Regions from separate parts of the Deinococcus planocerae genome, predicted to be linked through region 2. Evidence: riboswitches for the same ligand, from Rfam matches in the RefSeq annotation. Region 2 holds a riboswitch; the other holds the start of a gene.

Region 1 (3,394 bases), on a different contig from region 2:
GCAAACGCCACCCTGGAATGGTGCTGGGGCCGCCGCGCCTGGTTCCGCGACATGCACCTCACGGCGATGACCCGCCTCGCCAGCCTCTACCGCCGCTCCGGCCAGCTCACCGAGGCCCAGGCCACCTGTGACGCGGTGCTGCGCCTGGAGCCCACCTACGAGGCCGCCCAGGAAGAAAAGCTCCTCGCCTACGCCGCCGCCGCGCGCCCCGACGCCGTGCGCCGCCAGTACGCCGACACCCGGCAGGCCGTGGGCGTCCATGTGGATGTCTCCGACGAGGGGCGCACCCTCCGCATGGCCGAGGAGGTCGCGGGGGCGTTCGGCGGTATCGACGTGCTGATCAACAATCCCAGCCTGTACGGCGGACTGGAACGCGCCCCGTTCACGGAGATCGACCCCGCCACCTGGGACCGGGTGATGGGCGTCAACCTCAAAGGCCCCTGGTTGTGCGCCCGTGCGGTGACGCCCCACCTGCGCGCCCGTGGGGCTGGCCGCACCATCAACATCGCCAGCGCCACGGTCATGAGCGGCAGTCCCCTCTGGGCGCACTACGTCGCCAGCAAGGGAGGCGTGATCGCCCTCAGCCGCGTGCTGGCCCGCGAACTCGGCGCGGACGGGATCACCGTGAACGCCATCGCCCCGGGCTTCACCCTCACCGAGGCCAGCCTGGGGCTGATGGAGGGAGCACAAACTTACGGCGTCGACCGGGGAGCCATCCGCCGCGCCCAGCAGCCGGGGGACGTGGTGGGGGCGGCCCTCTTCCTTGCCTCGCCCGGCAGCGCCTTCGTGACTGGGCAGACGCTGATCGTGGACGGGGGAAGGCAGTTTCTCTGACGACCTCGCCCCCGGAGCGGCCCCGGCGGTGTGTTCGCGGCACAAGCCTGCCCAGGCAAACGGTCGTCTCCGTTCGAGTGGCCGTGTTCGAGACCGTCTCCCCTCCCCACACAGGCCGTTGAGCTGACGCGCCGCGCCTCACAGGGCGTCATCACACGAAGACCTGATTGCCCGCGGGGGGGTGTCGAGCGCGGGGAACGTGACCCCAGTCCAGGCATCCCGGTGAGGCGCTCGCGGCACAGAGTGGTGACCGACCAAACTTCGGGGGGAGCCCCGGCCTGAGGCACGAGTGACCACCTGACCTTTTCTCTGCTACTCTGGCCCGACCTGGTGTTGGGGAAGTCCGGTGAGAGTCCGGCGCTGTCGCGCAGCGGTAAGCAGGCGAGAAGACCTGTCAGCCCGAATGCCACCCAGGGACGCCCCGTGAAGACGGGGCACCTCTCGCCGTCAGAGGGCCACCCTGTGAGTTCGCGCATATCCGGCCCCCCTGGCCGTCTTTGCCCGCTCCGGCCCCGGCTGGAGCGGGCTTTCGATGTGCGCCCCTCCGGACCGTCTCCGCCCTGCATCCCGGAGTCGCCGCTGTGTCATCCCCCCCCTTACTCCTCGTGGTCCCGGAAGGTGCATTCCTTCATGTTCGCCCCCCGCCGAGAGGCACGGCGTGATCGTCTGTGTCGGTGCGGGCCCCGGCCACCTCGACTTCCTGACCCGGCGCGGCGCGGCCCTGATCGGGGAAGCCGACGTGGTGGCGGGCTTCGATGCGGTGGTGGACGTGGTGCGGCCCCTGATCCCCGGGGGAGCCGAGGTCGTCACGATGAGCTACCGCGATCAGGTGGCCCGACTCGCCGAGGTCGCCGCCCTCCACCACGCCGGGAACCGTTGCGTCGTCGTGTTCATGGGCGACATCCACTTCTCGGGCTTTCAATACCTGGAGCGGGTGGAGACGGCCTGCGGGCACCCGGTCGAGACGGTGCCGGGCATCTCCAGCGCGCAGATCCTGGCAAGCCGGGGCCGCGTCTGCTTCGACGAGACGACCTTCCTCACCTTCCACCGCCGGGGCGACCTGACGCCCTTCAAGACCCACCTGCGCGACGTGCTGCGGGCCGGGAGAGGCGCCATCGTGATCCCGCGCCCCTGGGACTTCATGCCGAAGGACGTGGCCTCGTACCTTCTCGCGGGAGGGGTCGGCGCCGCCCACCGGGTCGAGGTCTGGGAGAACCTGACGCGGCACGAGGCGACCTGGGCGGGCACGCTGGGCGAGCTGGAGGGGCGGGACTTCTCCGACATGAGCATCCTGCTGATCCGCGCGCTGACGCCCCTGCCCACAGGTCTAGAGGGAGAACGATGAACGGTTACGCGATTGTCCTCGCCGCGCACGGCAGCCGCGACCCGGCCAGCGCGGCGCAGTTCGAGACGCTGGTGCGGGAGGTCAAGGCGCTGGAGCCGGATCGGGTCATTACCCACGGCTTTCTCGAATTCAACACCCCCACCATCGACGAGGCGGCGCGGGAAGCGGTGGCGTCGGGAGCGAAGGAAATTGTGCTTGTTCCAGGCGTCCTCCTCGCCGCCACCCACGCGAAGAACGACCTGCCGAGCGAGCTGAACGCCCTGCGCCGCGAGTTTCCCCACGTCACCTTCCACTACGGGGCGGCGATGGACCTCCACCCCGCTCTCCTCGACGTGTGCCGCGAACGGCTGATCGAGGCGGAGGCGGGCGCAGCGGGTGAGGTCAGACGGGATGAGACGCTGCTCCTCCTCGTCGGGCGGGGCACCACCGACCCGGACGCGAACGGGGACGTTCACAAGCTGGCCCGCTTTCTGGAAGAGGGGCTGGGGTACGGGGCGAGCCTGGTCTGCTACAGCGGGACGGCCAAGCCCGACCTTCCCACCGGCCTCGCCCGCGCCGCCCGTCTCGGTTTCGCGCGGGTGGTCGTGCTGCCGTACCTCCTCTTCGACGGAGTGCTCGCCCGCCGGGTGCGCTCGGCGGTGGAGGCCGCCGCCCAACGCTGGCCGGGCACCGAGTTCCTGACCGCCGGGCATCTGGGGCCGCATCCCAAGGTGGCCCGGGTGTTTCTGGAACGGGCGCGCGAGGGCGTGCAGGGCCACGGACACATGAACTGCTCCCTGTGCAAGTACCGGGTGGGCGTCGTGGGCTACGAGGCGCAGGTCGGCGAGCCGCAGGTGGGGCACCACGGGGCGGTGCGGGGGCTGCTGGCGGGCGGCGAGGCACCGAAACGGAAAACCATCCAGCCCTACGAGCCCCACCCCATCGAGGCGCAGTCCTTCGAGATCATCGAGGGGCTGCGGGACTGGTCGGCGGTGAACGCGGCGGACCGCTACGCCATGCAACGCCTCGTCCACACGGCGGGCGATCCGGGCATCGTGGAGGACCTCTTCTTCTCGCCGGGCGCGACGGAGGCGGGCGTCATGGCGATCCTGCGCGGCCTGACCGTCGTCACGGATGTGACAATGGTGCAAAGCGGCCTCAAGCGCCAGCTTCTCGCGGAACTCGGCGTGCAGGTCTGGTGCGGGGTGCACGACGCGGAAACGCACCTGCTGAGCC
Region 2 (3,394 bases):
ACGCCCAGGCCCCCGGCGACCTCGCAACGCAGGTGCCGCAGGAGGTCCAGCCCGTAGGCGAGGTCGAGGTGGTTGGTGGGCTCGTCGAGGAGCAGGAACCGGGGCCCGGCGGCCAGGGCCCGGGCCAGGGAGACCCGCTGCCGCTCCCCGCCCGACAGCTCGCGGACGCGGCGGTCCTCGAAACGCCGGGTGTCGGTGCGTTCCAGCGCCGCGGTCACCGCGTCCTCGTCGGCCTGGGTCCAGGGCCGGGTGGGGATCAGGCCCCACTTCCAGGCGCCCGCCCCGCGTCCGAGGGCCACCACGTCGCGGACTCGGGCCTCCAGGGGCAGCTCCTCCCCCTGCGCGAGGTAGGCGAGCGTCCGGGCCCGCTCCGCCCGGGACCACCCCGCCAGCGGACGGCCCGAGAGCCGCACCTCCCCCGCCTCCGGACGGCTCAGCCCCAGCAGTGCCCGCAGCAGCGTACTCTTCCCCGCCCCGTTCGGCCCGATCACGGCGGCGAACTCCCCGGCCCGGAACGCCGCACTCACCCCCCGCACCGCCGGGTGCGTTCCCGCCCGCACGTGCAGCTCCCGCGCCTCCAACGTGTCCACGCCGACGGCTGACGGCTGACCGCCGACCGCCCTACTCACGCCCACCCCGCCGCAGCAGCCACAGGAAGAACGGCCCCCCCAGCAGCGTCGTCACCACGCCGACCTGCGAGAGGACCGTCGTGCGTGCCAGCAGGTCGGCGAGAACGAGCAGCGCGCCTCCCAGCAGCGCGGAGACGGGCAGCAGGACCCGGTGCCCCGATCCCCACACCAGCCGGGCGACGTGCGGCACGATAAGTCCCACGAAGCCGATGATCCCCACGTACGCGACGGCGGCGGCGGTCGCCACGCTCGCGGCGATCACGACGATCAATCGCAGCCGCTCCACCGGCACCCCCAGGCTGCGCGCGGTCAGGTCGCCGAGTTGCAGGGTGTCGAGCGCGCGGCCCAGCCCCACGAGCACGCCGCACCCGATCACCGCGTAGGGCAGCACCGTTCCCACGTCGCGCCAGCCGCTGAAGCCCAGGTCGCCCAGGGTGTAGGCGAGCACCTGCCTTGCTCTGTCCTCGCCGCGCAGGATCAGGAAGGTGGTGAAGGCACTCAGGACGCTCCCCACGACCACCCCCGCCAGGATCAGGCGGGTGGTGGGAAAGCGCCGCCCCTCCCGCGCGAGGGCGAGCGTCAGCCCGACCGCCGCGAGGGACGCCGCAAGGGAGACGAGGGGAAGGACGGGACGCGACCACCCCGCCACGATCCCGACCGTCGCCCCCAGCGCCGCCCCGCTCGCCGCGCCGAGAAGGTAGGGGTCGGCGAGCGGGTTGCGGAAGACCCCCTGAAAGGCCCCGCCGCACACCGCCAGGCACGCGCCCACGATCACCGCCATCACCACGCGCGGCAATCGGAGCTGCCACACGATCACGTCGCTCCCGGCGAGTTCGGCGCCGCTCAGCCCGCGCCACAGGGCCCCAATCACCTCGCCGGGTGGGATATAGACGCTCCCCAGCCCCACCGCGAGCACGACGACCGCGAGGAGACCGGCCACGAGCGCGAAGGTGCCCCCGAAGACCCGGGGCCGGGCGGCGGGAAGGGCGGGCGCGCGGCCCTCTCGTTCAAGGCTCATCGCGCCCCGGTGGGCCAGAGAGGGGGTGGAGGGTCGGGGGTGGGAGCATGGGTCTCGTTCCTCCTCCCCGCGCGGCCAAAGCAGCACCGCCCCCGGTGAAGGGAGGCGGCGGAGGGGGCACGTCCAGGGCTCGACTGCAAGGATGCAAGGAACCCGGCGCTTTCCTCCAGTCCGCGAGAGGTCGGGGCACGGGCCGCTCCGGTCGGGGAGCTTCGGCCCGGACGGGGCGGGTGTTCGGACTCGGGACCCCCACAAGAGCACCCTTACCGTTGCGCGACAGTGCCGGAATTCCACCGGCTTCCCCCACGCCCGTCGCGGGCCACTATAGCCCCGGCCCGGCCTCCCTCACCGTGACCGGACGCCCCCCTCCACCGGCTCGGCGAGGGCGGCGATGCGCTCGCCGATCAGGGCGGTCAGGGCCTTGATGCCCCCGGTGGGCTCGATGGGTTCACCGAAGCGGACGATCCAGCGCCGGCCTACCCGGCTCAGACCCACGGGGAGCACGGGAGATTTGCCCTTGAGCGCGAGGAGGGCCACGCCGCCCTGCAACTCGCCCCCGCCGCGCGTGCCCTCGGGGAAGATGCCCAGGGTCCCGCCCCCCTGGAGGACGCGCAGGCTGGTCCGCACCGCCCCCAGGTCGTTCGCGCTGCGGTCCACCGGGAAGGACCCGCCCGCGCGGATGATTGGGCCGATGACCGGGACGAAGAGTTCTTTTTTCGCCATGAATTGCAGGTAACGGCCCGGCGGCAGGCTGCGCGCGATCAGGAAGGGGTCGAAGCCCGTGCGGTGGTTCCCGGCGACGATCAGCGGCGTGCCGGGCGGCGGGACGTTCTCGCGCCCGTGGACTTCGATGCTCTGACCCCGCAGGAAGATCGGCAGCGTCGTGACGGTCACCACGAGGCGGTACACGAGCGGATTGACCCTGGGGGCCCGGAGCGTTTCGGCGGGAGGCGCGGCGGAGGGGCGGGCGTCGCTCATGGGGCGAGCATACGCCGAGCGCCCGTCAGTAGGGATCGGCGTCCGGGTCGTCCCCGGGGGGATCGTCCGCCTCGTCGTCCTCGTCCACGTCCGGCTCGGTGGTCGCCCACTCCCCGGCCAGCACCGCCCGCACCGCCTCGATGCGTTCCCGGCAGGCGGCGTAGGCGGTCTTCGCCTCCTCCAGCAGCGGCAGCACCCGGTCGAGGTCGGCGTCCCCGCTCTCCAGCTCGGCGGCGATGCGGGAAAGCCGCGCGTAGGCCTCGCGGTAGGTGAGCGGCTGAGCGTCCGGCACCCCCCGAGCATAGCGTTCCGCCACCGAGCCGCTACCCTGGGCCATGACCGCTTCCGGAGCCCCCCACCTCCACTTCGACTTCTCGGCCCTCGCTCCTGCCGAGGTCTACAAGCTCGTCGCCGGGGTGGTCGTGCCGCGCCCCATCGCCTGGGTGAGCACCCTGGGAGGGGGCGGGCACGTCAACCTCGCCCCCTATTCCTTTTTCGGCCTGATGGGCTCGGACCCGGCGGTCGTGGCCTTCGGACCCGGCGACCGGGCGGACGGCACGCCGAAGGACACTGCCCTGAACATCGGGCGGGGCGGCGAGTTCACGGTCAACCTCGTGAGCGAGGGGCTCGCCCACGTGATGAACGCGACCGCCACCGACTTCCCGTATGAGCAGGGCGAGCCCGAGACGCTGGGGGTGGCCCTCGCCCCCGGGGTGCGCGTGCGGGTGCCGCGCGTGGCGCAGAGCCCGGCGAGCCTGGAGTGCCGGGA

The links. Region 2 has a riboswitch for cobalamin ahead of A7B18_RS13600 (FecCD family ABC transporter permease). Riboswitches for the same ligand answer to the same signal wherever they lie in the genome.
Region 1: another riboswitch for cobalamin. It lies ahead of A7B18_RS11500 (cobalt-precorrin-7 (C(5))-methyltransferase); the one in region 2 lies ahead of A7B18_RS13600 (FecCD family ABC transporter permease).

Annotation. Positions count from the first base shown of each region.
Region 1 is NZ_PNOR01000017.1:84,240-87,633, forward strand. It holds gene A7B18_RS11495 (SDR family oxidoreductase) at 1-834, shown strand, start outside; cobalamin riboswitch at 1,136-1,263, shown strand; gene A7B18_RS11500 (cobalt-precorrin-7 (C(5))-methyltransferase) at 1,367-2,179, shown strand; gene A7B18_RS11505 (precorrin-8X methylmutase) at 2,176-3,394, shown strand, end outside.
Region 2 is NZ_PNOR01000022.1:50,702-54,095, reverse strand. It holds gene A7B18_RS13605 (ABC transporter ATP-binding protein) at 1-536, opposite strand, end outside; gene A7B18_RS13600 (FecCD family ABC transporter permease) at 622-1,647, opposite strand; cobalamin riboswitch at 1,856-1,975, opposite strand; gene A7B18_RS13595 (lysophospholipid acyltransferase family protein) at 1,993-2,625, opposite strand; gene xseB (exodeoxyribonuclease VII small subunit) at 2,651-2,962, opposite strand; gene A7B18_RS13585 (flavin reductase family protein) at 2,961-3,394, shown strand, end outside.